Regions from separate parts of the Bacillus sp. EB V-12 genome, predicted to be linked through region 1. Evidence: riboswitches for the same ligand, from Rfam matches in the RefSeq annotation. Region 1 holds a riboswitch; the other holds the start of a gene.
What was found. A riboswitch is a leader RNA that binds a small molecule or an ion and turns the genes downstream of it on or off. The one in region 1 is predicted to bind S-adenosylmethionine.

Region 1 (12,578 bases):
ACGAAACGCTAGAAAGTTCTGTAGCAACGAGTGTAGAGACTTGTTGTCATACATTTAAGCCTAGATATTAACAATTATTCCACCTCATATACGTGAGGTGGTTTTTTCTTTCTCTCTTCTTGTTTACGTCATCTCTAATTCTCCCTATAATAAAGTTAACATTTTTATGAATACGAAGGTGGAATACTATGGCTAAAACAATTGCAGATATCGCCAAATTGGCTGGAGTTGCAAAAAGCACAGTCTCTCGTTACTTAAACGGCGGATATGTAAGTGATAAAACAAAACTTAAAATCGAAGGTATTATTCAGGAAACAAATTTCTCTCCCAATACATTTGCTCAAAGTTTAAAAGCAAAAACAACAAATTTAATTGGTGTCATCATCCCCCGATTAGACTCCTTCGCTACAATGAAAACACTTATCGGGATCGATAAAACATTACAGGAAAATAACTATCAAATGCTTGTAGCAAATGCAAATCAAACAACCGGAACTGAAATACAAGCAATTGAAAACTTTATAAAACAAAAGGTAGCTGGCATTATTTTATTAACAAAAACATTAACGAATGAACATCAAAAAATTATGGCTAATTCAAACATCCCTATTTTATTCGTCGGGCAAGAATATAAAGATCAATATTGCCTCGTTCACGATGATTATGATGCAGCTTATGAGTTAGGGGCATACGTTTTATCGCAAGGCCATCGACATATTGCCTATTTAGGGATAGAAAAAGATGATATTTCTGTTGGAATAAATCGAAAAAATGGTTTTCAAAAAGCAATTGAAAATTTAGAACCGACTTGCAACGTTTCATATTACGAAACAACTTTCCGCATAGAAGATGCCATGAAACAAGTACAACATATTTTAGATAATAATCGCCCAACTCTTATCGTATGTGCTACAGATAACATCGCTCTTGGCGCAATGAAAGTCATTCACTCCCACTCTCTTTCTGTACCAGGTGATATTTCTGTAACAGGATTCGGTGGATATGATATTTCAGAAATGGTACACCCTAGTTTAACGACAATTGCGTTTGACTATGAGTATGCTGGAAAGCTTGCTGCCACTTCTCTTTCACAGCTTGTTGAAAACAAAACTATACCAAAAATATTACACTCTCGTTATACATTAAAAATCCAAGAAAGCGTTGACAAAATATAAAGGCGCTCTATAATAAAATTAAAACCGGTTCCACATTTTAAAAACAGGATTTTCAACATCATTTCCCTGTTTTTTATTTTAACTTTTTGCGGAACCGGTTCCACAAAAGGGAATTTATAGTAAGGGGGAATTTTTATGGATATGAAACAAATTGCAACTCAAGTAATACAGAATATTGGTGGAAAGGAAAACATTGTTCGTGCCACACATTGCGCGACTCGCCTTCGTCTTATATTAAAGGATGATACGAAAATAAACGCTGCAGAAATCGAAAACATCGATGGAGTAAAAGGTGCTTTTGCAACGACCGAGCAATATCAAATTATTTTTGGAACTGGCATAGTAAACAAAGTATATGATGAATTCTCAAAACTAATTGGAATAGCCGAACTAGATTCTACAACATCAAACGATATACCTAAGAAAAAAATGAATCCTATCGCCCGCCTAGCAAAGACACTATCTAATATTTTTGTTCCAATTATTCCAGCTATCGTCGCAAGCGGTTTACTTATGGGTCTACTCGGAATGTTGAAAGCGTTTAAATTAGTTCCTGGAGATCACTCACTTATCCAATTACTTGATATGTTCTCAAGTGCAGCTTTCATCATTTTACCTATTTTAATTGGAGTTAGTGCCGCTAAAGAATTTGGTGGAAACATTTTCTTAGGTGCAGTTGTTGGTGGTATATTAACTCACCCAAACTTAACAAATCCTTGGACTCTTTCAAATGCAAAACCCACTGTTTTACATTTCCTTGGTATGGATATTGATATGATTGGCTATCAAGGTACTGTTTTACCTATTTTATTATGTGTATATGTTATGAGTACAATTGAAAAAGAACTTCGAAAACGTGTTCCGAACTCTTTAGATTTATTAGTTACACCATTCTTAACAATTATTATAACTGGCTTTTTATCACTTATTATTATCGGACCAATTGGATATAAAATCGGTGACGGCATTACGTACCTTTTAAATACAATTTATCAATTTGCAGGACCAGTAGCTGGACTTATATTCGGTGGATTGTATTCAACAATCGTTCTTACTGGCTTACATCATAGCTTCCACGCTATTGAAGCGGGCTTACTCGCAAATAAAGATATCGGTGTCAATTTCTTACTCCCTATTTGGTCAATGGCGAACGTTGCACAGGGCGGTGCTACTTTAGCTGTCTATTTCAAAACAAAAAACAAAAAAACGAAAGAAATTGCAATTCCAGCAGCAGCTTCAGCATTTTTAGGAATTACAGAACCAGCTATCTTTGGTGTCAATTTAAAACTTGGTAAACCATTTATTGCAGCAGCTATTGGCGGCGCAATTGGAGGCGCTTACGTTGTTTGGATGCAAGTAGCGGCTAATGCATATGGTTTAACAGGTATTCCGATGCTTACAATTGTTGCACCTCTTGGCATGATGAACATGATTCACTATATAATTGGTTTCGCTATTGCAGTTATCACTGCTTTTGTTGCCACATTCATTTTATATAAAGAAAGTAAATAATAACGGGGTGAAAACCTATGTCAAAATATAAAACAATACTGCAATCTAATAAAGACGAATTACATTCTTTATATGAAATTGCAAACCAAGATTCATGGAAACCAATTTATCATATCCACCCACCATTTGGATTAATGAATGATCCTAACGGTGTATCATACTACAATGATGAATATCACGTTTTTTATCAGTGGTATCCATTTGGTCCCATTCATGGAATGAAGCATTGGGGGCATGTGAGGTCAAAAGACCTTATTAACTGGGAGCGTATGCCTGTAGCCATCATCCCTACTGAAAGCTATGAATCACACGGTGCATATTCTGGTAGTGCTATCGTAAAAGATGGCCTTCTTCATCTACTTTATACAGGGAATATAAAAAAGCCTGATGATTCCCGTGATGCAAAACAATGTATGGCAACAATGGATTCACAATATACGATGACGAAATATAGTAATAATCCTGTTATTGATATAATTCCTGACGGATATACAAAACATGTACGTGATCCAAAAGTCTGGAAACATAATGATATGTACTATATGTTACTCGGTGCCCAACGTGAAAATAAAACAGGAACTCTATTACTATACAAATCACAAGACCTATACAATTGGCATTTCCAAGGCGAAATTACAACAAACTTAAAAGAATTCGGATTTATGTGGGAATGCCCCGATTACTTCCAATTATCAGGGAAAGATGTACTTCTCTTTTCACCGCAAGGAATTGAAAAAGACGGAGAAAACTTTCACAATGTATACAATGTCGTTTATGCTATAGGCCATTTCGATATTAAAAATTTATATTTCCATGTTGATTCCTATTACGAAGCTGATAAAGGATTCGATTTTTATGCCCCTCAAACTTTAGAAGACTCTACTAGTCGTCGCCTATTGTTTGCTTGGGCAGGATCAAGTGAAATCACATATCCTTCTGATGATTATATGTGGGCTCATTGCCTAACACTTCCACGTGAATTAACATTAGAAGATAACATCTTAAAACAAAAACCAGTTTCAGAATTAACAAAACTACGAACAACAAAAAAAGACATTTCAGGAGATATAACAGCTGGATTAAATGTATTATCAACGCTTGATGATGAAGACTCCTATGAATTAATTGTTACACTTAAAACAGAAGATGCAAAGCGTTTTGGTCTTTCTCTCTTCCACAATGAGGAAGAATGTTTCCCCATTACATTTAATCGGGAACAAGGTACTATTTCTATAGACAGAGGCAACTTCTACCATCAATTTGGCGGAGAATATGGATTTGAACGCTGTAAAAAAATCAATATTCAAGATACGATAGAACTACAAATATTTGTAGATAAAAGCATCGTGGAAATTTTCTTATACGATGGTTCAACAGTCTTTACGTCCCGAGTTTTTCCCCAAAAAGACATGAAACATCATATCGCAATCTTTTCAGATGCAAAACTAAGCTTTACCATCACACAATATAAGCTGAAAAGAGGGATTGTATGAGAAATGTCTTTTGTATAGGTGAACTATTAATTGATTTTGTGTGCCGAAATACTAACGTTTCTTTAGTAAACGGTTCAGATTTCGAAAAAAAAGCTGGTGGAGCACCCGCTAACGTTGCTGCTGCGATTACAAAATTAGGTGGACACGCTACATTTATGGGGCAAGTAGGAAACGACCCATTTGGTGAGTTTCTTGAACAAACTTTACAGCGTGCGCAAGTCGATACATCCATGCTCATAAAAGATAAACAAACAACACTTGCATTCGTATCCATCGATCAAGATGGCGAACGTGATTTTACTTTTATGCGTGGTGCAGATGGTGAATATCAATTCAATAGCATTGATTTATCAAAAATACAAACGAATGATTTAATACATTTCGGTTCAGCGACAGCTTTACTATCAAGCCCATTAAAAGAAACGTATTTTCAGTTGTTACAATATGCGAAAGATAAAGGCCATTTTATTTCTTTTGATCCAAATTATCGAAGTGCACTCATTACAAATACAGAACAATTCTCTCAAGATTGTCTAACCTTTATAAAACATGCACACTTCGTAAAAGTAAGTCAAGAGGAAGCTACTATGCTCTCTAAAGAGAGTGATTTACAACAAGCTGCACTCAAATTATTAAATTATGGCGCAAAAGTAGTAGCTATTACACTTGGAAAAGACGGTACCCTTCTTGCGACAAATGAAGGTCAAACTATTGTCTCTTCTATTTCCATTCAACAAGTCGATACAACTGGTGCTGGTGATGCTTTCGTTGGAGCAATGTTATATCAGATTGCCCAAAGTGAACATACACTTTCGTATCATTTCAAAGACTTAACAGCATTTATCTCCTTTGCCAATAAAGTAGGCGCTATCACATGTACAAATTACGGTGCAATTGCCTCTCTTCCATCATTAACAGATATAAAAGCATACGATTAATCGTATGCTTTTTTTACATTCCTCTCCAAAAATCATGCATAATAAAAAAGTACAAAATAACGAGAACGGCCGTCCCGCATAAGGTAATGCGCCGATATATACTCTTCTCTCCTTCCCTCGCTTTCACAAACGCCCAAATAAATCCGAAGAACAATATTAAATCAACATATGGAACATAAAAAGAAAAGACGAGAAACGCATATAAATACACGATAAATAAACAGGTCGTTACTAAGAAAACTTTAAACGCAAATTCACTTTTCATAATATAACCGCCCCCTATCTGTACTGTATTATATTCAGCAAAATACAATAGTTGCAGTTAAACTCCAAGTATAAATAAGCTACCGTCTATAATACGGTAGCCATTACGGAACATTGTATTTCCGTTTATATATATTACTTAAAATCGAAGAAGGAATTTGCTCGTAACGAACTTTCTCTCCTGTTTCATCTATAATATACGAATTGTTTCCTATATAATATATTCCATCTTTTCGTTTTGAGTACACTGGATATCTTTCATTTGGCAATACCGTTTTCACTTTCGTTAACTGTCCATTTGGTTCTTGCCAATATATATCCGCGCGGTCTACTAACGTAAGTACTCCAATTTGTTCTTTTTCTATTTTTCGACCATTCCAGCTCACAACGCGATAACCAAGTTTATTCGCTTCATATTCGGGGCTCGTATGAAAACGAGAAATGATTACTTTTGTTTGTAATTGTACTCGGTCATATAACCATTGTATATCCCTGTCATGCATACGAATACAGCCATTTGATTCCCTACTTCCAATCGTCCATTCCCGGTTCGTCCCGTGAATTGCATATTCATTCTTATCTAGTCCAAGCCACCTCGTACCAAGAGGGTTATTCGGTGCACCCCCAGGTATTTTTTTTCGATGGTATTCTTTATTTTTAAATTTAGTTATAATACAAAAATTACCTTCAGGCGTAGGTGTACGATCTCTTCCAGTCGTTACTGGAAATGTTTTTTTGTAATTTCCATTTTCAAAAAAAGACAACTGGTTCGTCGTAAGATTTACTAATATTAAATGATCTGTATTAGCAAAAGCACTAACCGGTAGGATGAAAAATAATAGTATGATGAAACATAACTTTTTCAGCTATATCCCCCCTAGCGCTCCCTATAATAAGTGGAATTAACATTACTTTGCTCTTATAAATGAAAACTATCCATTTACAATAACGCCCCCATTTACATGTATCATTTGCCCAGTAACATAGGATGAATCACCAGATGCCAAGTATACGTATGCCGGCGCTAATTCATATGGTTGACCAGGTCTTTGCATCGGAACATTGCTCCCAAACTGAGAGACTTTCTTCTCATCAAAGCTCGATGGAATAAGCGGTGTCCAAATCGGGCCTGGTGCAACACCATTTACCCGAATCCCTTTTTGCACTAACGATTGAGAAAGTGATCTTGTAAAAGCTACGATTGCTCCTTTCGTTGCGGAATAATCAATTAACGTTTCATTTCCTTCATATGCAACGATAGATGCCGTATTTATAATGACATCCCCTTTCTTCAAATGAGAAAGGGCTGCTTTCGTAACGTGAAAATAAGAAAAAATATTAATACGAAATGTTTTTTCTAGCTGTTCTGCTGTAATATACTCTAGCCCTTGCTGCGGATATTGCTGTGCAACGTTATTCACTAAAATATTTAAACTACCTAACTGCCGGGCGGTCTCTTCCACAATATCTTTACAATGCTGTTCATTACTCAAATCCCCCGGCAACAATACACACTTTACACCTTCTTTTTCAACACGTTGTTTCGTCTCATTTGCATCTTCTTCCTCATCTAAGTAAGCAATCGCAACATTTGCTCCCTCTTTTGCAAAAGCGATGGAAACTGCTCGTCCAATTCCGCTATCTCCTCCCGTAATTAATACATTCTTTCCTTTTAACTTTTCACTTCCTTTATAATTTGGATCTTCAAACTGCGGAAGGGGGCTCATTAATGATTCAATACCAGGCTGCTTATTTTGATGTTGCGCAGGCATTGTTATAAAGTTTTTTTGCTGTGGCATAGCTGCTTTCAACTCCTTTTCCTTAGCATGTGCACAATAAAAAGCTGAAATTCACACATCGGTTTACGATTAATATTCGAATTTAAGACACAAAATATGAATTGTTATAAACTTTTTATGCAAAACTATTGCAAAATAGATAAAAAACGAATATTATATATAACTGTTGTGAAAATTATTCGTAAACAGAAAGGATGTTTATATGTTTAACCTTTCAAAACATAAAACTTCTATTAAAACTGAAATTATGGCAGGTATTATTACCTTCTTAACAATGGCATATATCATTGTCGTAAACCCTGTTATCCTTGGAGATGCAGGTGTTCCATTTGAACAAGCATTTACAGCAACAATTATTGCTGCTGTTGTCGGAACATTATTTATGGCAATCTTTACAAACTTACCAATCGCAATCGCGCCAGGTATGGGATTAAATGCTTACTTCTCTTACTCTGTTGTAAAAGCGCATGAAGGCATGACTTTCGCAATTGCATTCTCTGCTGTATTCGTAGCAGGTATGATTTTAATTTTGCTATCATTTACATCTTTCCGTACAAAATTAATGGAAGCAATTCCTGAAAACTTAAAACATGCAATTACTGCTGGTATCGGGCTATTTATCGCCTTTATCGGTTTACGTTTAACAGGTATCGTTACAAAAAATGATGCAAACTTAGTTGGACTTGGTGATCTTCACTCTGCTCCAGTACTACTAGCATTAGCTGGACTTGGAATTACAATTGTCCTTATGTCTTTAAATGTAAATGGCGCACTATTTATCGGGATGCTATTAACTGGTATTATCGCTTTTTTCACGGGACAATTATCATTCTCAAACGGTGTTACATCAATGCCTGGTTTACCAGAAGGAATTATCGTTTCAAATCCAATTACAGCTGTATCTGACGTAATTAACTACGGATTATACGGCGTTGTATTCTCATTCTTCCTTGTTACACTATTCGATACAACAGGTACATTACTTGGCGTTGCACAACAAGGTGGATTTATGAAAGACGGAAAGCTTCCAAAAGCAGGACGAGCTCTTCTATCTGACTCATTCTCAGCAACTATTGGTTCTATGTTCGGAACGACACCATCAACAGCTTACATTGAATCATCTGCTGGTGTTGCAGCTGGTGGTCGTACTGGTTTAACAACTGTTACAGTAGCGGTTCTATTCGCACTAGCAGCATTCTTCGGACCATTAGTAAGTGCCGTTTCTGGTGTATCAGCTATTACTGCTCCATCATTAATTATCGTTGGTAGTCTTATGATGGGTTCAGTTCGCCACATCGATTGGGACGCATTTGATGAAGCATTCCCAGCATTTTTAGTAATCTTAAGCATGCCACTTACATCAAGTATCGCAACAGGTATCGCACTTGGATTTATTTCATATCCACTTATGAAAGTGGCAAAAGGTAAATTCCGTGCTGTTCACCCACTTGTATATGTATTTGGAATTTTGTTTGCTTATCAATTGATATTCTTACCACATTAAAATCCCTCTTCCTGAGGGATTTTTTTATAAATACTGTTTGACAACACCATTCGTTTGTGGAATAATTCAAAATAGTTAAATATTCGATGTCTTATCAAGAGCAGGTGGAGGGATGAGCCCTACGAAGCCCGGCAACCGACCCATTTATGGGCACGGTGCTAATTCTTACAACACATTGTGTTGAAAGATAAGAGTAATATGATAAGGCGTCTTTTCTATATGAAAAGGCGTTTTTTATTTTCACTCCCTCCTCTCTCTTCTTAGTTTAGGAGGGATTTTTTTATGAAAAAATTATGTTCCATCGTACTTATTTTTCTCTTATTTACATTAGCAGCTTGTACAAATGAACAAGATGCTATCTCTTCACAAAAGCAACAAACTGTGAGAAAGGCGACTACAACGGTAGAAAATCAATTACAAACAGAAATTCCAAGCCAAATGAAGAAGCCATTAAAAATAGCATTAATTATGCAAATGTCCATTGGAACTTTTTCCTCTCAATATATTGAGGGTGTCAAAAAACAAGTTGAGCTATTTGGCGGCAGTGTACAAGTCTACAATTCTGATAACGATTTAGCAAAAATGGCTGCAAATTTAGATACTGCTATTAATTCAAAAGTGGATGGTATTTTAATTGATCATGGCCGTTCTGAAGCACTAAAACCTGGAGTAGAAAAAGCGTTACAGGCGAACATTCCCGTAGTTGCGTTCGATAACGATCTACGCTTGCCAGGTGTGACAATTATTGATCAAGATGACTATAGTCTTGCATGGAAATCATTAAAAACGTTAGCGGAAGATTTGAATGGACAAGGAAATATCGCAGTTGTATGGGTCGGCGGTTTTGCTCCAATGGAACGTCGCAATGTTATCATTGATGCTTTTTATAAACGGTATCCAAATATAAAAGAAGTTGCAAGATTCGGTACTGCTAGTAATAACACACCGCTCGATACACAAACACAAGTAGAAGCTTTACTAAAGAAATATCCGAAAAAAGGCGATTTACAAGCTATTTTCGCTTCGTGGGATGAGTTTGCTAAATGGGCTGTTAAAGCACTTGAACAAGCTGGTCGTACAGATATAAAAGTATATGGCATTGACTTAAGTAATGAGGATTTACAACTCATGCAAAAAGAAAACTCACCTTGGACTGCTACAGCTGCAACTGATCCAGCTGAAGTAGGTAAGGTTCAAGTACGATTTTTATACAAAAAAATTGCTGGTGAACAAACGCCAGATATTTATTCACTAGAACCTTATTTAGTAAAGAAAAATAATTTACCAAAAGAAAATATAACAATGGATCAGTTATCAAAATATATAAACGGTTGGGGAGACTCAAAAGATGCATATTCCCCTTGGATGAAAAAATTAGAGAAGGAGAAAAAATGATGACGTTCTCTCTTCAAAACATTACACATTCTTATCATGTCGCTACACCTGTTCTAGAAGATGTTTCTATTCATATTCAAAAAGGAAAAGTACACGCTTTACTAGGCATGAACGGTGCGGGAAAAAGTACTTTACTAAAAATAGCAACTGGTGAAATTCAACCAGTTGTTGGCGATATAAAAATTGATACTCAGTCTGTTTCCTTTACTTCACCGCGCGATGCAAAAAAGCATGGCATTTCTTTCGTAACACAAGAAGTAGATCACGGACTTATTCCCGGATTATCTGTATTAGAAAATGTACTAATCGATCATTTAGCAATGCAAAATAAAATACTATTTTCAAAGTCCAAACTAGTCGCACTTGCTAAACAACATTTGCAAACTGTACAGGTAAATTTAAATGTTTCGGAAGATGTTTCAAACTGCTCATTACATGAAAAACAATTACTCCTTATCGCAAGAGCTTTATCTAACAATACAAATTATCTTTTATTAGATGAACCTACTTCTTCTCTTGGACCAAAAGAGGTTGAAACCTTTGGGAAACTATTAAAAGATTTAACAGCAAAAGGTATTGGCATCCTTCTAGTTTCTCATCGTTTATCAGAGATTCGAAATTTCGCGGATGATGTAACTGTATTACATAACGGTCAAGTTGCCCTTTCTGAAACCATTACAACGATTACAGATCAGCAAATTGTGGAAGCAATGACTGGAAAACAACTTACACTCCCTATTAATACAGCACCAAAACGCGGGAGCGAAGAATTATTTAAAGTACAAGAGCTTCAATTACGCGAAGATCATTCTCCCCTTTCTCTTACAATACGAAAAGGAGAAACTGTTGTTATATATGGATTAATTGGAAGCGGCAAAACAACACTTGCTGAAACCTTATTTGGTGCTCGTCATACTTATCACGCTGAAATAGATGGTCAAACAATAAAAATCAAAACACCGCGAGATGCAATTAAAGCGAAAATTGCACTTGTACCCGAAGAAAGAAGAAAACAAGGCGTGTTTCTTACAGAAAATATTATAGGTCACACAAATTTACACCAATCAGGTTGGCGAAGAAAACAAACCGAATTAAATAATGCCACCACGACAATTTCTTCTTTCAGCATTTCGCCAAATGACCCAAAAGCCTTTATTCATTCACTTAGTGGTGGAAACCAACAAAAAATCTCAATTGCAAAGTGGAGTGGATTCAAACCTAATCTATTTCTTTTAGACGAGCCAACTAAAGGTGTAGACATCGCTGCGAAACAAGACATTTTTCAATTCATTCGCAACATTACAGAAAACGGAAGTTCCGTAATTTATTTCACAGGAGAACAAGATGAAGCGTTGCATATCGCTGATCGCATTCTTATACTGGCAAACGGAGAATTTGTAGGTGAATACTTACCAAGCGAACTATCTCCTGAACAGCTTTTACATTTATCTGAAGGGAGCTATTCCATTGAATCTCGTTCATAAAACGAAAACTAAGAAACTATATTTACCTACTCATCTTTTTTATCAATTTAGTACAATTGCTATTATTATAGGTGTTACAATTTTTTTCTCTATCGTCAATGATTCTTTTTTAACATATAACAATATTAGTGATATTTTACGCTCTATCTCCATCGTAACGTTACTTGCAATCGGCGTTACCTTTACATTGATTGTAGATGGGTTTGATTTATCAGTCGGCTCTACCGCTAGTTTAGCAACAATTGCAGCTGCTTCTTGTCTCGTTTTATATCGACAAGAACTATTAGTTACACTCCTTGTTCCTATTCTTTGCGGATTATTAGTTGGATTATTAAATGCACTACTCGTTATCCGAATTAAACTACCCGATTTACTAGCTACATTAAGTATCATGTATATCGTTAATGGACTACACTTAACATTTTCAAAAGGATCCTCAATTTATGAAGGAATGTCCGGTGCAACAGGACATTTTATTCCATCCTTTTTATTTATCGGTCAAGGTTCCGTCTTAGGAATTCCAGTCCCTGTCATTATCATGCTTACTGTCGTTTTAATTGCACATCTATTTTTAGAAAAAACAACGTACGGTCGTTTCTTTTATATGACTGGTGGTAATCGAGAAGCTGCTAGATTAGCCGGTATTCCTACTGATCGTTACCGTGTATATGCTTATATGATTAGTGGTTTACTAGCTTCTATTGGCGGCATTATTCTATGCAGCCGCGTTGGAACAGGACAAGTTTCAGCTGGTGCTCCATTATTAATGGATGCAGTCGCAGCTGCCTATATCGGTTACGCAATGTTCGGTGCCAAGAAACCAAATATAGTCGGAACATTCCTCGGCTCGGTATTAATTGGAATTATATTAAATGGACTCACAATGATGAACGTTCCTTATTATGCACAAGATATTATTAAAGGCAGCATTTTAATTACAGCTTTAGCCTTTTCATTTATTAAAAAGAAGCGTAAATAAAAAGAGAGCATCGAATCGATGCTCTCTTTTCCCTT
Region 2 (12,578 bases), on a different contig from region 1:
CCTAGTACGATTGTCAGTAGTAAAGATAGGCCACCAACAGCTGCGATAATAATACCAGCAACAAATAATGTCTTCTCATTCACTTTCCCCGCTAAACGACCCGTTACCTGACTAGCAATAATAATACCGATGCCGTTAATCGCAAAGAATAAACTAAATTGCTGTGGTGATGCTCCGTATATGTTCTGCAACACAAATGGTGAGCCCGAAATGTATGCAAACATTGCCGCTGTTACTAATCCTTGTGACAATGCATATCCCATAAACAGACGGTCCTTTAACAATTTTCCGTACGTCGCCAAAGTCCCTGACAAACCACCCGTTTCTCTTTCTTCAGGAGGTAATGTTTCACGCAATACAAAAGTAGCTGAGATTAACATGAATACACTAATTGCTCCAAGAACGATGAAAACACCGCGCCACGTTGTAAACTGTAATAATTGCCCCCCAATAATCGGTGCCAAAATAGGTGCTGCTCCGTTTACTAACATAAGCAGTGAGAAAAACTTCGTCATTTCAGAACCTGAATACATATCACGTACCATCGCACGTGATATAACAATCCCGGCTGATCCTGAAGCTCCTTGTAGGAAGCGCAATAACACTAATGTCCAAATAGATGGCGCAACAGCACAAAGTAAAGAAGAAGCAACATAAATAATAAGAGCAATAATAAGAGGTTTGCGTCTTCCGTAAATATCACTAATTGAGCCAACAAATAATTGTCCTACTGACAGCCCAAGCAAACAAGCTGTTAATGTAAGCTGCGCGAGGGATGCACCTGTTTGCAAATCATCCGTTAACTTCGGTAATGAAGGCAAATACATATCAATAGATAATGGTCCAATCGCCGTAAGTGTTCCTAATACAAGAATCATCCATAACCTGTTTGCCTTTACAGGTTTATATATTTCGTGATTAACTTCATTCACTTTTTCAATTCACCCTTTCCTATACAAACTGAATCGTAACAATTATAGTTACATCATAAACATACGTCAAGTACAGTGCATTTTCCTCTTTCATAATGTAAAAAAAGCGATAGAAATTCTATCGCTTTACTTTTTTACATTGCTATTCGTAAATTTAGATACTGAGGCCATCGTCTCTCCCGTATCTAAATATGTAATTTGAATTGGGTCTCCTACTTCTGTAAACATAGCATATGGGAATTTCTTCACCGGTATCATAAATACCTTTTGTTCATTCTCTAAAAGTACGTACACGATTGTATTTTCACCTGATTTCTCTTTATATACACGTTGTACAATACCTTCTTTTTGCGCTTCTTTTCCTGTTGAGGTTGGTCTAAATGTATCACCATTACCGCTCATTACGTTTTTATAATTCTCAAGCGCTTCTTTCTGCGAAGAACCTGTCGCAAATATTTTTGCATTAGCAGCATATACAACTGTATGTGCACGTACTAGGCCTCCGTCATCAACAACCGGAATAATCCAAGCTGGTTTACCGTATACGTTATAAATGACAGGCATTGTCCCATGCCATTTCTCTCTCTTAAAGGAATTATCTACTACTTCTGTAGCTGCTGAACCATCCATAATCCCCTTTACTTCTTTTCCATTATAGTAATATAGCTTGCCTGTGCGTGCATCTACTAATGAATAGCCTAGGGCTGAATCTACTCCTTCTTTTGGAGAAGTAAAGTCTGTAAAATAATACAATGTTCCATCTTTACCAAAGATCGGGGTCACGCCTTCTTTCGTTCCCCACTCAGTCGGAATTTTCATATCTGTTTGTGAGAATTTCGTATTCCAAAATCCGTGAATATATTTACCAAAGTACGTATTTAACGTAGATGCAGTCTCATGATTTAATACACCATCAACAAATTTAGGTGCCTTTCCTTTATCATATCTTTTCACTTCACCTGTTTGTGCATCTACTACGACAACACCTTCTACCTCAAATCCAGATCTTCCTGAAATAAATTCACCATACGTCATTGTATAATATGGTTTTCCTTTATCATCAACCTCAAATTTAGGTTTTCCTTTAAAGATTAAATTTGGTTCTGCTTGCCTTACCACACGCTCTAAATTATTACCAAAAAACATGCTTGGCACATATTTCATTTTATAACCGAGGTGCAGTTTCGCTTCCGCATCAGGATTCGTACCTGACATCGTTACGTACCCTGGAATTGTCTCAGCTTTACGCGCTTTAAAAAATCCTGAAACTTCAATCGGCGCTACATATAAAGCCTCGCCGTTTACCATTTGTGGCGTTAATTCTCCTAGCTCAAAATAAGCTACTTTTGGAATATCACCAAATACTTTTTTCATCTTATTCTCCGCTGTCTTTGGCGGCACTGTAAACGGCTGGTCATTTTCAGTAAATGGCTCTGAAATATCTTTCTCTACCTTAACAACAGAATCATATTTCTTTTGCGAGATTACTATATCATGCAAATAACCAAAGTAGCCGTAACTTGCGAGTAAAATAAACATTAGAAGTCCTTTTAATGTGCCTTCTAATTTCCCTATTTGATCTTGTGAAAATAAAACAAGCCCAATTAAAATTGCTACTGCAACAGAATAATGAGTAAGAATCGAGTCTACTCGATCATCAATTAGCCAAAAGTATTCATAGATTGCAATACCTATCCAAAATAAAACAGGAATAACTAAAATAGATGATTTCTTACCCTTTACAACCTTCTTATCTCCCTTCTTATCCACTGCTCGAAGCTTACTACTACTTCTTGTCCATGGAATCAAAAACAAAGTAAGAATAGCTAAAACTACAAATTTCATCAAAGGCACTGTCCCCTTTTCTTTTGTATTCCCTTTTAGTATAACAAATAAAGGGTATTAAGGTGAAAATAGGAATAGTTATATTTTTTTACTACCTAATACAATCCCGCTCACTACATATAGAATAGATGCAATATAAAAAATTGTACCAATCGTAAAGAAATCTACTAAATATCCCGTGGCAATAACCGCTACTGCTCCGCCAATGGATGTCCACACATGGTATTTTCCAATCTCATAACCAGCCTTTTCCTGCGCAACCTTTCGTGCTAATGAAGTCTTCTCAGTATTACGCTGCACAGCACCTAAAACTCCCATTACAATTTGAAGAATATACACATGCCATACTTCCGTGGCAATCGGAAAGCAAAGCATTAAGATTGCCATGGACCAAGCGTATATGATTAATAATTTTTTATCACCTACTTGATCAGATACCTTTCCCACTAGTGGATATACAAGCGCTGATGTTAAAGCAAATAAGCCATACGCCCAGCCAAATTGCGAGAAGCTATTTCCAACGTTTCGAAGTAATAATATATAAAAAGGAAATACCATACTTCCTGCCATCATGATAATACTTTGCGAAGCCACAAATCTTCTATATGTCATTTCGTATACTCCCTATAAAATAAATTAACAAATCGCTCTTCTGAATCTACTTCCTTCTTTTTCTTGAGAAATTCTTCAATACGAGGATATGCCCTCTTTAACTGCTCTTTCGTTGGATAAGAATAGTACGGCAAATAGTAACTACCGTTATGCTTTAAAGTAACATCAATCATCTTCCGAATGACATCCTCTGTTCTCTTTATCTCACTCTCTGAGCGTCCCTGGTTAATCAAAAGAACCAGCGCAAACATATCATCTTTCGCATAGGACAAAACTGCATTTTCATTCTTTTCCACGTAACGAATCGTAATGTTGAGTAAATTAAACTCTTCTTCATTTAATACGTTACGTAAATCATCTATATACTCTGTGAAAGCATCTATAGGCACAAAGTATTCTTGTAACACTTCGGTCCTATTTGGATTTTCATATTCCATAAAAGCACTATCTGATCTCATAACATTATTACGCGTCTCATACTTTCCATCTGTACGTTCAAAATAACCTCTTTGTATATCCCAAAATGTATTCTTTCCCCAATCACTATAACGTGATAACCCAAGTAAAAATTTCGGTGCAGCTATAATATTTTCTTCCTTTAATTCACTGTACTCTTCTCTCATATTTTGATTTTGTGCCAAAGTATAATCCGTCACATACATCTCTTTTAAAAATGAATTTGGAGCAACAGAAATACGTGCTAAGTGCATACGAACATTCTCATCTCTTTTCACTTTCTCTTTGAAATAAGATGCGTATTCTTTATAATCTATCATTCTCGTGTGCATTTCATATAATTCATCTTCTGTTAACTTCAGCGTCATATCTAAAATAACTCCAAATAAACCGTAACCCCCAATGACATATGGAAATAACTCTGCATTTTCTTCTCTACTTACATTACGTACCGTGCCATCTGCCATTAACAATCTAAATGAATCTACTGTATCAATCAGTGCCTCATGACGAATATCACGCCCGTGTACATTTACACTTAATGAACCGCCAACAGTAAAAATATTTTGAGACTGCATGACCTGTACCGCAAGGCCATAAGGATTTATTTTCTTCTGAATATCATTCCAGGTGACACCACTTTGAACTGTAATCCGCTTCTTCTCTGGATCAAATTCTAATATTTTATTATATCCTTTCATATCGAGCATCGTGCCATTCGGATAATATGTCTGTCCTCCTTGGCTATGTTGCATGCCTGCAATGGAAATTTTCTCTCCTGAAACTTTTGCATCTCGCACTAATTTTATTAACGGGTGCTCTTCCGTAGCACTTTCAACACGTTTTATTTTCGTCGGAAGCAATTTACCTACATCACTCATAATAGGATGATCAATTTGTTTTTTATACGTATGTACAGACGTTGCAAGCAAAACCGTATATACGACAATGACCACTGCTATCTTTCTTTTTTTCAAAGGACACTCTCCTTATTAGCAACAAAAAGAGATACCCGTTCTTTCAGGTACCTCTCTTGACAGTGATTACTTTGCTGCTGGCAATTGTATTGGATCAAATTTATCATACGATGTAAACTTTGCATCCGTAATAATATGCGCTTTATCCTCACCATTGCTACTCATAACCATATCTATCTTTGCTGATTCATATTTAAAATCTTTTGTAATAATATATTCCCCATCTATTTCTTCTATCTTTGCATTTTGGCCTTGTAGCATTTGTTTCTGCTTTTCATCCATACTAGCTAACATACTCTCTGTCTCTTGCCCTTTTAATGCAAACTTCAGCTTATAATTATCTCCACTTTTCTCCATCTTCACTTTATTTAAAATTTCCGATGGAATCTCTAAATTATCTACCATTCCTTGAGTCGCGTTCATTCCGTTAGCATTTAATTGTTCCTCTGGTACAGACATAACTTCACCCGTATTAGGATTTTTCAACTGACCAGCAATTTTGCCACCCACATCATAAACAACAACCTCTGTACCAGAAACATTCATTTCAGAACGAGAATTTTTTTTCTTCGGCTCTAGTTGCATTTTGGCCTTTATTACATTCATCTCTGTTCCTTCAGCCTTTATTCCCACATCATATGTCATCGTTACATTTTCTTCGTTTTTAAAAGCTTCATTCGCTTTATTAAAAACATCCTTCGCTGTTAATTCCTTTTCTTTCTGCACAGCTTCTTTTTTCGGTTCATCAGTCTTTTTTGTTTTCTCATTACTACACCCTACTCCTAGACCGACTGCAAGTACTAAACTTGAAATTAAAATAAATTTTTTCATAACGTCCCCTCCTTCCCAAAAATAATATCATCTCTTTTCCTATGAAATCTATATAATTCGTAATATTTATCTTTAAATTTATTTCCTATATAACAACATGTTTGAGAAAAAGTTTAAATATGATGTAAATAATAACAACTCATTTCAGGAGGTCAGGATGAAAGCGATTATTTGCACAAAGTATGGACCACCTAATGTTCTCCAGCTTCAAAATGTAGAAAAGCCTAAACCTAAAAAAAATGAAGTATTAGTTAAAATTCACGCAACAAGTGTATCAACTGGAGATTGTAGAATACGTGGCTTTAATAGCCCCCTCTTATTTTGGATTCCTATGCGGATCATATTAGGTTTCAGAAAACCGAGAAAACCTATACTTGGCGTAGAATTATCCGGTGAAATCGAAGACATTGGAACAGATGTAACACAATTTAAAAAAGGAGATCCAGTTTTTGCATTAACAGAACTAAACCTTGGTGGTTATGCGGAATACACATGCGTGCATGAAAGTGGATTAATAGCATTAAAACCTACCAATGTGACATATGAAGAAGCTGCCGTTATTCCTTTTGGCGGAACTTCAGCATTGCACTTCCTTAGAAAAGGACAGATAAAAAAAGGGCAACGAGTACTTATATACGGCGCCTCTGGGTCAGTAGGGACAGCTGCCGTACAACTTGCGAAATACTTCGGGGCGACTGTCACAGCCATTTGTAGTAGTTCGAATTTCGATTTAGTAACAGCTTTAGGGGCAGACAACGTAATTGATTATATGAAAGAAGATTTTACTAAGCGGGGCGAGCACTATGATATTATATTTGATGCAGTTGGAAAATATAAAAAGTCTCTTTGTACAGATGCATTAATGCCTAATGGAAAATATGTATCTGTGAACGGAATGATGGCAAAGGTCAGTAAAGAAGATATGAACCTACTAAAACAACTAGCTGAAACAGAAAAGCTAAAGCCTGTTATTGATAGAACTTACCGATTAGAAGAAATTGCTGAAGCTCATATATATGTAGAAAAAGGACATAAAAAGGGGAACGTTTCGATTACCTTAAAATAAAATATATTCTGAAAATATCATTGACAATTCTTTTTGTACGATTTACTATTAGTACCATATTCAAAACTACATACACATACTCTTATCAAGAGTGGCGGAGGGACTGGCCCGATGATGCCCGGCAACCGAGCTTATGACGTATAAGCTAAGGTGCTAATTCCTGCAAAACGAGTTTTCGTTTTGAAAGATAAGAGAGGAATCTATTTCGTCTATTCGGCACCTCTCTTATTTTGGGAGGTGCTTTTTATTTTGGAACGTATATGAAGGGGGATTTATAGATGAAAAAGGTATTATTAAGCATTATAAGCGGAGCAGTATTATTATTAGGCGCATGTAGCGTGAGTTCAAATAAAGAGGTAAAAGCATTAGACGAGAAAAAGATTACTGTCGGTGTAACAGGTGGACCACATGAACAAATTTTTGAAAAGGTAAAAGAAGTTGCAGCAAAAGATGGTCTCGAAATTGATATAAAAGTATTTAATGATTATGTAGCGCCAAACGTATCATTAGATGAAAAAAGCCTTGATGTAAATAGTTACCAAACGAAATCGTATTTAGATGTATTTAAAGCTGAACGCAATATGAAATTAGCTGAAGTATTTTCAACAGTAACATTCCCTATGGGCGTATATTCTAAAGATATAAAAGATGTAAAAGACTTGAAAGAGGGCGATGCAATTGCTGTACCAAATGACCCAACGAATGAACTTCGAGCTTTAAAATTATTTGAAAAAGCAGGGGTTTTAAAAGTTGATCCAAAGGCTACAGAAAAAGCGACTGCAAAAGATGTAATTGAAAATCCAAAAAAATTAAAGATTGTCGAATTAGAGGCATCTCAATTACCAACGCAACTAAGTGAAGTGAAAGCAGCTGCAATTAACACAAACTTTGCATTAGGTGCAAAATTAAGTCCAGCGAAAGATTCTATTTTCCGCGAAGGAAAAGATTCACCCTATGTGAACTGGGTTGTTGTTCGTACTGAAAATAAAGATGATGCCGTTGTAAATAAATTAAAGAAAGCTTATCAATCTAAAGAAGTAAAAGAGTTTATCGAGAAAAAATTTGATGGTTCAGTTTTACCATCTTGGTAGGAGCTGACGATAATGATTGAATTAAAAAACATATCCAAAGTATTTACAACAAAAAAAGGGAATGTTGAGGCTCTTAAGTCTACTTCCCTTAAAGTAGAAAAAGGCGAGGTATTTGGAATCATTGGGTATAGTGGCGCTGGTAAAAGTACATTGATTCGATGTGTAAATTTATTAGAAAAACCAACGACAGGAAATATCATTGTAAACGAACAAGACTTAACAACGTTATCGACAAAAGAACTAGCAAAAGCGAGACAAAGAATCGGAATGATCTTTCAAGGATTCAATTTACTTAAAACTGTTACCGTTTATGAAAATATCGCATTACCGTTACGGCTTGCTGGCATTCCAAAAGCAGAAATTGAAAAAAGAGTAGAAAAGTATTTACGCATTGTCGATCTTTTTAATCGAAAAGATGCGTATCCAAGCGAACTTTCTGGTGGTCAAAAACAGCGTGTTGCAATTGCTCGTGCGCTATCACATGAACCTGAAGTGTTATTAAGTGATGAAGCAACGAGCGCATTAGATCCCGAAACAACCGATTCTATCCTTGATTTGCTATTAAAGATTAACGAAGAAATCGGAATTACGATTTTACTCATTACACATGAAATGAATGTCATCCAGCGTATATGTGACCGCGTTGCTGTTATGGAACATGGATCTGTAGTCGAAAGTGGGACTGTAAAAGATATTTTCACAAACCCACAACATGTAACAACGAAGAAATTTGTAAATAGCGCATTTGCAGCGAAAATTCCAGAAGAGGTACAGAAAGAACTACAAAGTACTGGAGAAATTGTAACACTTTCATTTATTGGCACTACTTCAGGGGAACCTGCCTTAGCCGTTGCCACAAAACGTTTCCAAGTGTATCCCAATATTTTATCCGGTAATATTACGCAGTTAAAACATGAAGCATATGGGAAACTAGTCGTTCATATGCAAGGGGAACAAAATGAAATCCACCGTGCTTTATCATTTTTACAAGAGCAAGGAATCATCGTAGAAGGAGGTAGAACAGACTATGGGAAACAAGTCCTTTTTGGATGAGTGGGGTAAAGTCATATGGGAAGCTACGATCCAAACCTTTCAAATGACATCTATTTCATTACTCATCTCGATCCTTATTGCACTGCCACTTGGTGTTACACTTGTTTTAACGAGACCTGGTGGGCAGCGTGAAAATAAAATCATCTATCCTATTCTTAATACAATTATTAATATCATTCGCTCTCTTCCATTTATCATTCTATTATTCTTTATTTTACCTTTTACAAAGTTTCTAATGGGAACGTCCATTGGCGTGCAAGGTGTTATCGTACCGCTTGTCGTCTTCACAGCCCCTTATATCGCACGTTTAATGGAGACAGCTTTACTAGAAGTCGATCGCGGTGTCATTGAAGCCTACCAAGCGATGGGCGTTTCTACTATAAAAATCATTTGGCACGTCATGGTTAAAGAAGCTCGTCCCTCCCTTGTACTTGGATTAACAATCGCAACAATTGGCTTAATTGGCGCAACAGCAATGGCTGGCCTTGTAGGTGCTGGCGGGCTAGGGGATTTAGCATACCGGTTCGGACATTTACGCTACGAGCCTGAAGTAATGTATGCAACCGTCTTTATTTTAATTATCCTCGTTCAAGGATTACAGTCTTTAGGGAATGGTGTTGCACGAAGATTGAAGAAAGATTAAAAAAAGAAGGCATCTCACCAAGGTGAGATGCCTTCTTTTTTATCTTTTAAATCCACCTTCTGAATGAATAACTTGCCCAGTAATCCACTCGGCCTCTTCACTTACTAAAAATTTAATGAGTCTAGCTGCATCCCTTGGCTCACCAATTCTGCCAAAAGGAAACAGCGGCTTTAACCCTTGTTTTATCTCTTCAGTCATCCATCCTGTATCGGTTGGTCCTGGATTAATTGCATTCACTGTTATTCCTAAATGAGCTACCTCTGCTGACAACGTACTAGTAAGAGCATCAATAGCTCCCTTCGTTGTCGCATAAGCTAGTTCTCCTGCCATAGGACCTTGAAATTGCCCCGAAGTAATATTAACAATTCTACCACCATATTTCTTATCAAATCCCCGGGAAAATTGACTACTGAGCAATGTAGTCGCACGAACATTTACCATATAATGCTTATCTAATTCTTCAGCAGTCAACGTAGAGAAATCATTATTCGTAGAATATGCTGCATTATTAATTAATATATGAGGGTACCCTAATTGTTCAGTAACTTTATTTATAAGATCTTTCGGTGCATCATTCTGAGTTAAATCTAACTCCATACTTGAGACTTTAACACCGTTTTTTAGTAACTCTTCTTTTAATTGTATTTGTTCATTTTTATCAACGCCCCAAGGCATCTCTTTATCGTAAGCTGTCCAATACGTAAAAAATATATCGTATCCTGATTCAGCTAATTCTTTACAAACCGCTGCGCCTATACCATCTAGACGACTTACCCCTGTAATAACTGCTACTTTATTTTTCAATTGGTTCATCATATACTCCTCCAAGTTTAAAGGACGCATATTTTATATAAGAGATATAAACTTTCCCACAAAAAAGACAGATACATAAAATAGGCACCTATCCTTATAAAAGGGATGTACAATCCAAATATGCATTCCTTGAATGATTTACAGATAACTAAATAAACCCTCGCTTATGAGAGCAAAATTCATCTATCTAGTTTCTAATCATTACAAGTTCATCCACATATCTAGTCTTTGCCTCCTTTTGATATATCTCTATTATTAGTCTATCAAAAAAGATGAAATGTTACAAAAAATAAAACAATTACTCAAAACATATATTCGTTCACATTTCCTCCATTGTGAATTTATTCACAATGGATATATAATAAACATGTAAATACAATATTGGAGGGATTTCAATGGTTATCAATTTTTTAAGAACTGATAAACGTGCTACTTTCATATTATTACTTTTACGGCTTTACATAGGATATACATGGCTCGCTGCTGGGATAGGCAAAGTCTTCGGACAATCTTTTGACGCAAGCGGTTTTCTAAAGGGTGCTATTGCTCAAGCATCAGGTGACCATCCTGCAGTACAAAGTTGGTGGGCAGATTTTCTTCAACATTTTGTCCTTCCAAACGCAGACCTATTTAGCTTTTTAGTTCAATGGGGAGAAATTTTAGTAGGTCTAGGTTTGATTTTAGGCGGATTAACAAAAACAGCTGCATTTTTCGGAATCATAATGAATCTTTCATTTTTATTAAGTGGAACCGTTAGTGTAAACCCAAACCTGCTTATTTTGACTATGTTCATTTTAGTTGCAGGGCAGAACGCTGGACGTATTGGATTAGATGGCTATGTTTTCCCTAAACTTTTCCGTAAAAACAACCACAGAACATATAAATTAAGTAAAACTGCGTAGTAACAGTTTACTTTTAAAATATAAATAAGAAAAAGAGCCTGAATATAGGCTCTTTTTCTTATTTATCCTAATTTAAACTTTTAACGAACCACGAAAACCTCTGGCAGCATAGTAAGAGTCTGCTCCATTGTGGTACACGAAAACATGTCCAAAGCGATAATCGCAAAATAGAGCACCACCAAGCTCTCTAATATCTGAAGGTGTTTGTACCCAACTCGATGATTTCATATCAAAATCTCCAAGTTGTTGTAACTCTCGATATTGTTCTTCCGTTAATAACTCAATGCCCATAGCATTGGCAACATCAATAACGTTATTTTCTGGTTTATGTTTTTTTCTTGATTCTAACGCTTCAAGATCATAACAAAGACTTCTGCGGCCTTTAGGACTCTCCTTTGAACAATCATAGAAAGTATATTCGTCCTTTTCTTCATCATAACCAACAACATCCGGCTCACCACCAGTTACTTCCATTTCGTTAAGTGACCACATTTTTTCATTATTAGTAGTCAGCTTCGCTTCAACTTTAGCCCATTCAAGACCTTCATGGCGGTTCATGTTTTTCTCAAAACGAGCTTGCAATACTTTCAATAACTCTTCACGTTTTTCTACTAGTAAGTCATTTTTATTTCCTGTCATATTAGTCCTCCCTGATGTATGTACTGATAGTAGTTTAAGTATATATTTTATAATAAATCATCTCAATATGAAGACCGTTTCAACCCTATGTCTTGTACAAACATCCATTACAAAGTCCTAAAGCCCTCCATACTCTCCTCAAGAATATAGTGTGAAAACCACATCAAGTTCTGCTTCATAATAGCCACATGAACTCCTGGTTGGTCAGAACTATATGCCATTCCTTTAAATATAATTAATTCTGTATCAACTTCCATATCCATTAATCCTTGATATAGATCATATGCATTTGTAATTGGAATTCTTGCATCCTTTTCCCCATGTTGAATTAAGGTAGGCGTACAAGCTGATTTAATATACGTCATAGGTGATGTCTTCGTATATATCTCTGGATCATTCCATGGAGTATTTCCTAAATACATTCTAATAAAGTAAGGTATATCTGTATTTACATAATGGGTACTCCAGTTAGTGATTCCACCGCCAACTGAAATAGCTTTAAACCGACTACTAAACGTAGAACAGAAAGCTGATACATATCCACCGTTGCTCCATCCCATAACTCCTACTCTATCCTTGTCTACCATCCCTTTTTCTACTAGTTCATCCACTCCAGATATAACATCATCGTAGTCAGCAATCCCCTGTTTTCTATAGTTAGCTTTTAAAAATTCATTACCATAACCTGAACTTCCTCTGTAATTTGGTTCTAAAACGA

Region 2: linked by a shared signal. The riboswitch ahead of ACZDYH_RS26625 (MetQ/NlpA family ABC transporter substrate-binding protein) and the one ahead of ACZDYH_RS06690 (sugar ABC transporter substrate-binding protein) in region 1 are both predicted to bind S-adenosylmethionine.

The regions. Positions count from the first base shown of each region.
Region 1 covers NZ_JBUXJL010000002.1:26,590-39,167, reverse strand. The annotation lists gene ACZDYH_RS06735 (DUF1540 domain-containing protein) at 1-71, shown strand, start outside; gene ACZDYH_RS06730 (LacI family DNA-binding transcriptional regulator) at 189-1,175, shown strand; gene ACZDYH_RS06725 (sucrose-specific PTS transporter subunit IIBC) at 1,311-2,687, shown strand; gene scrB (beta-fructofuranosidase) at 2,705-4,180, shown strand; gene ACZDYH_RS06715 (carbohydrate kinase family protein) at 4,177-5,118, shown strand; gene ACZDYH_RS06710 (hypothetical protein) at 5,132-5,383, opposite strand; gene ACZDYH_RS06705 (L,D-transpeptidase) at 5,487-6,248, opposite strand; gene ACZDYH_RS06700 (SDR family oxidoreductase) at 6,315-7,181, opposite strand; gene ACZDYH_RS06695 (NCS2 family permease) at 7,384-8,685, shown strand; SAM riboswitch class I at 8,774-8,879, shown strand; gene ACZDYH_RS06690 (sugar ABC transporter substrate-binding protein) at 8,968-10,080, shown strand; gene ACZDYH_RS06685 (sugar ABC transporter ATP-binding protein) at 10,077-11,564, shown strand; gene ACZDYH_RS06680 (ABC transporter permease) at 11,548-12,543, shown strand.
Region 2 covers NZ_JBUXJL010000014.1:11,903-24,480, reverse strand. The annotation lists gene ACZDYH_RS26655 (multidrug effflux MFS transporter) at 1-941, opposite strand, end outside; gene ACZDYH_RS26650 (DUF3981 domain-containing protein) at 1,059-2,777, opposite strand; gene ACZDYH_RS26645 (MFS transporter) at 2,856-3,389, opposite strand; gene ACZDYH_RS26640 (FAD-binding protein) at 3,386-4,822, opposite strand; gene ACZDYH_RS26635 (DUF6612 family protein) at 4,889-5,653, opposite strand; gene ACZDYH_RS26630 (NAD(P)-dependent alcohol dehydrogenase) at 5,811-6,719, shown strand; SAM riboswitch class I at 6,799-6,913, shown strand; gene ACZDYH_RS26625 (MetQ/NlpA family ABC transporter substrate-binding protein) at 6,998-7,810, shown strand; gene ACZDYH_RS26620 (methionine ABC transporter ATP-binding protein) at 7,823-8,863, shown strand; gene ACZDYH_RS26615 (methionine ABC transporter permease) at 8,838-9,506, shown strand; gene ACZDYH_RS26610 (SDR family oxidoreductase) at 9,546-10,322, opposite strand; gene ACZDYH_RS26605 (DoxX family membrane protein) at 10,715-11,221, shown strand; gene ACZDYH_RS26600 (DUF4256 domain-containing protein) at 11,294-11,860, opposite strand; gene ACZDYH_RS26595 (S9 family peptidase) at 11,968-12,578, opposite strand, start outside.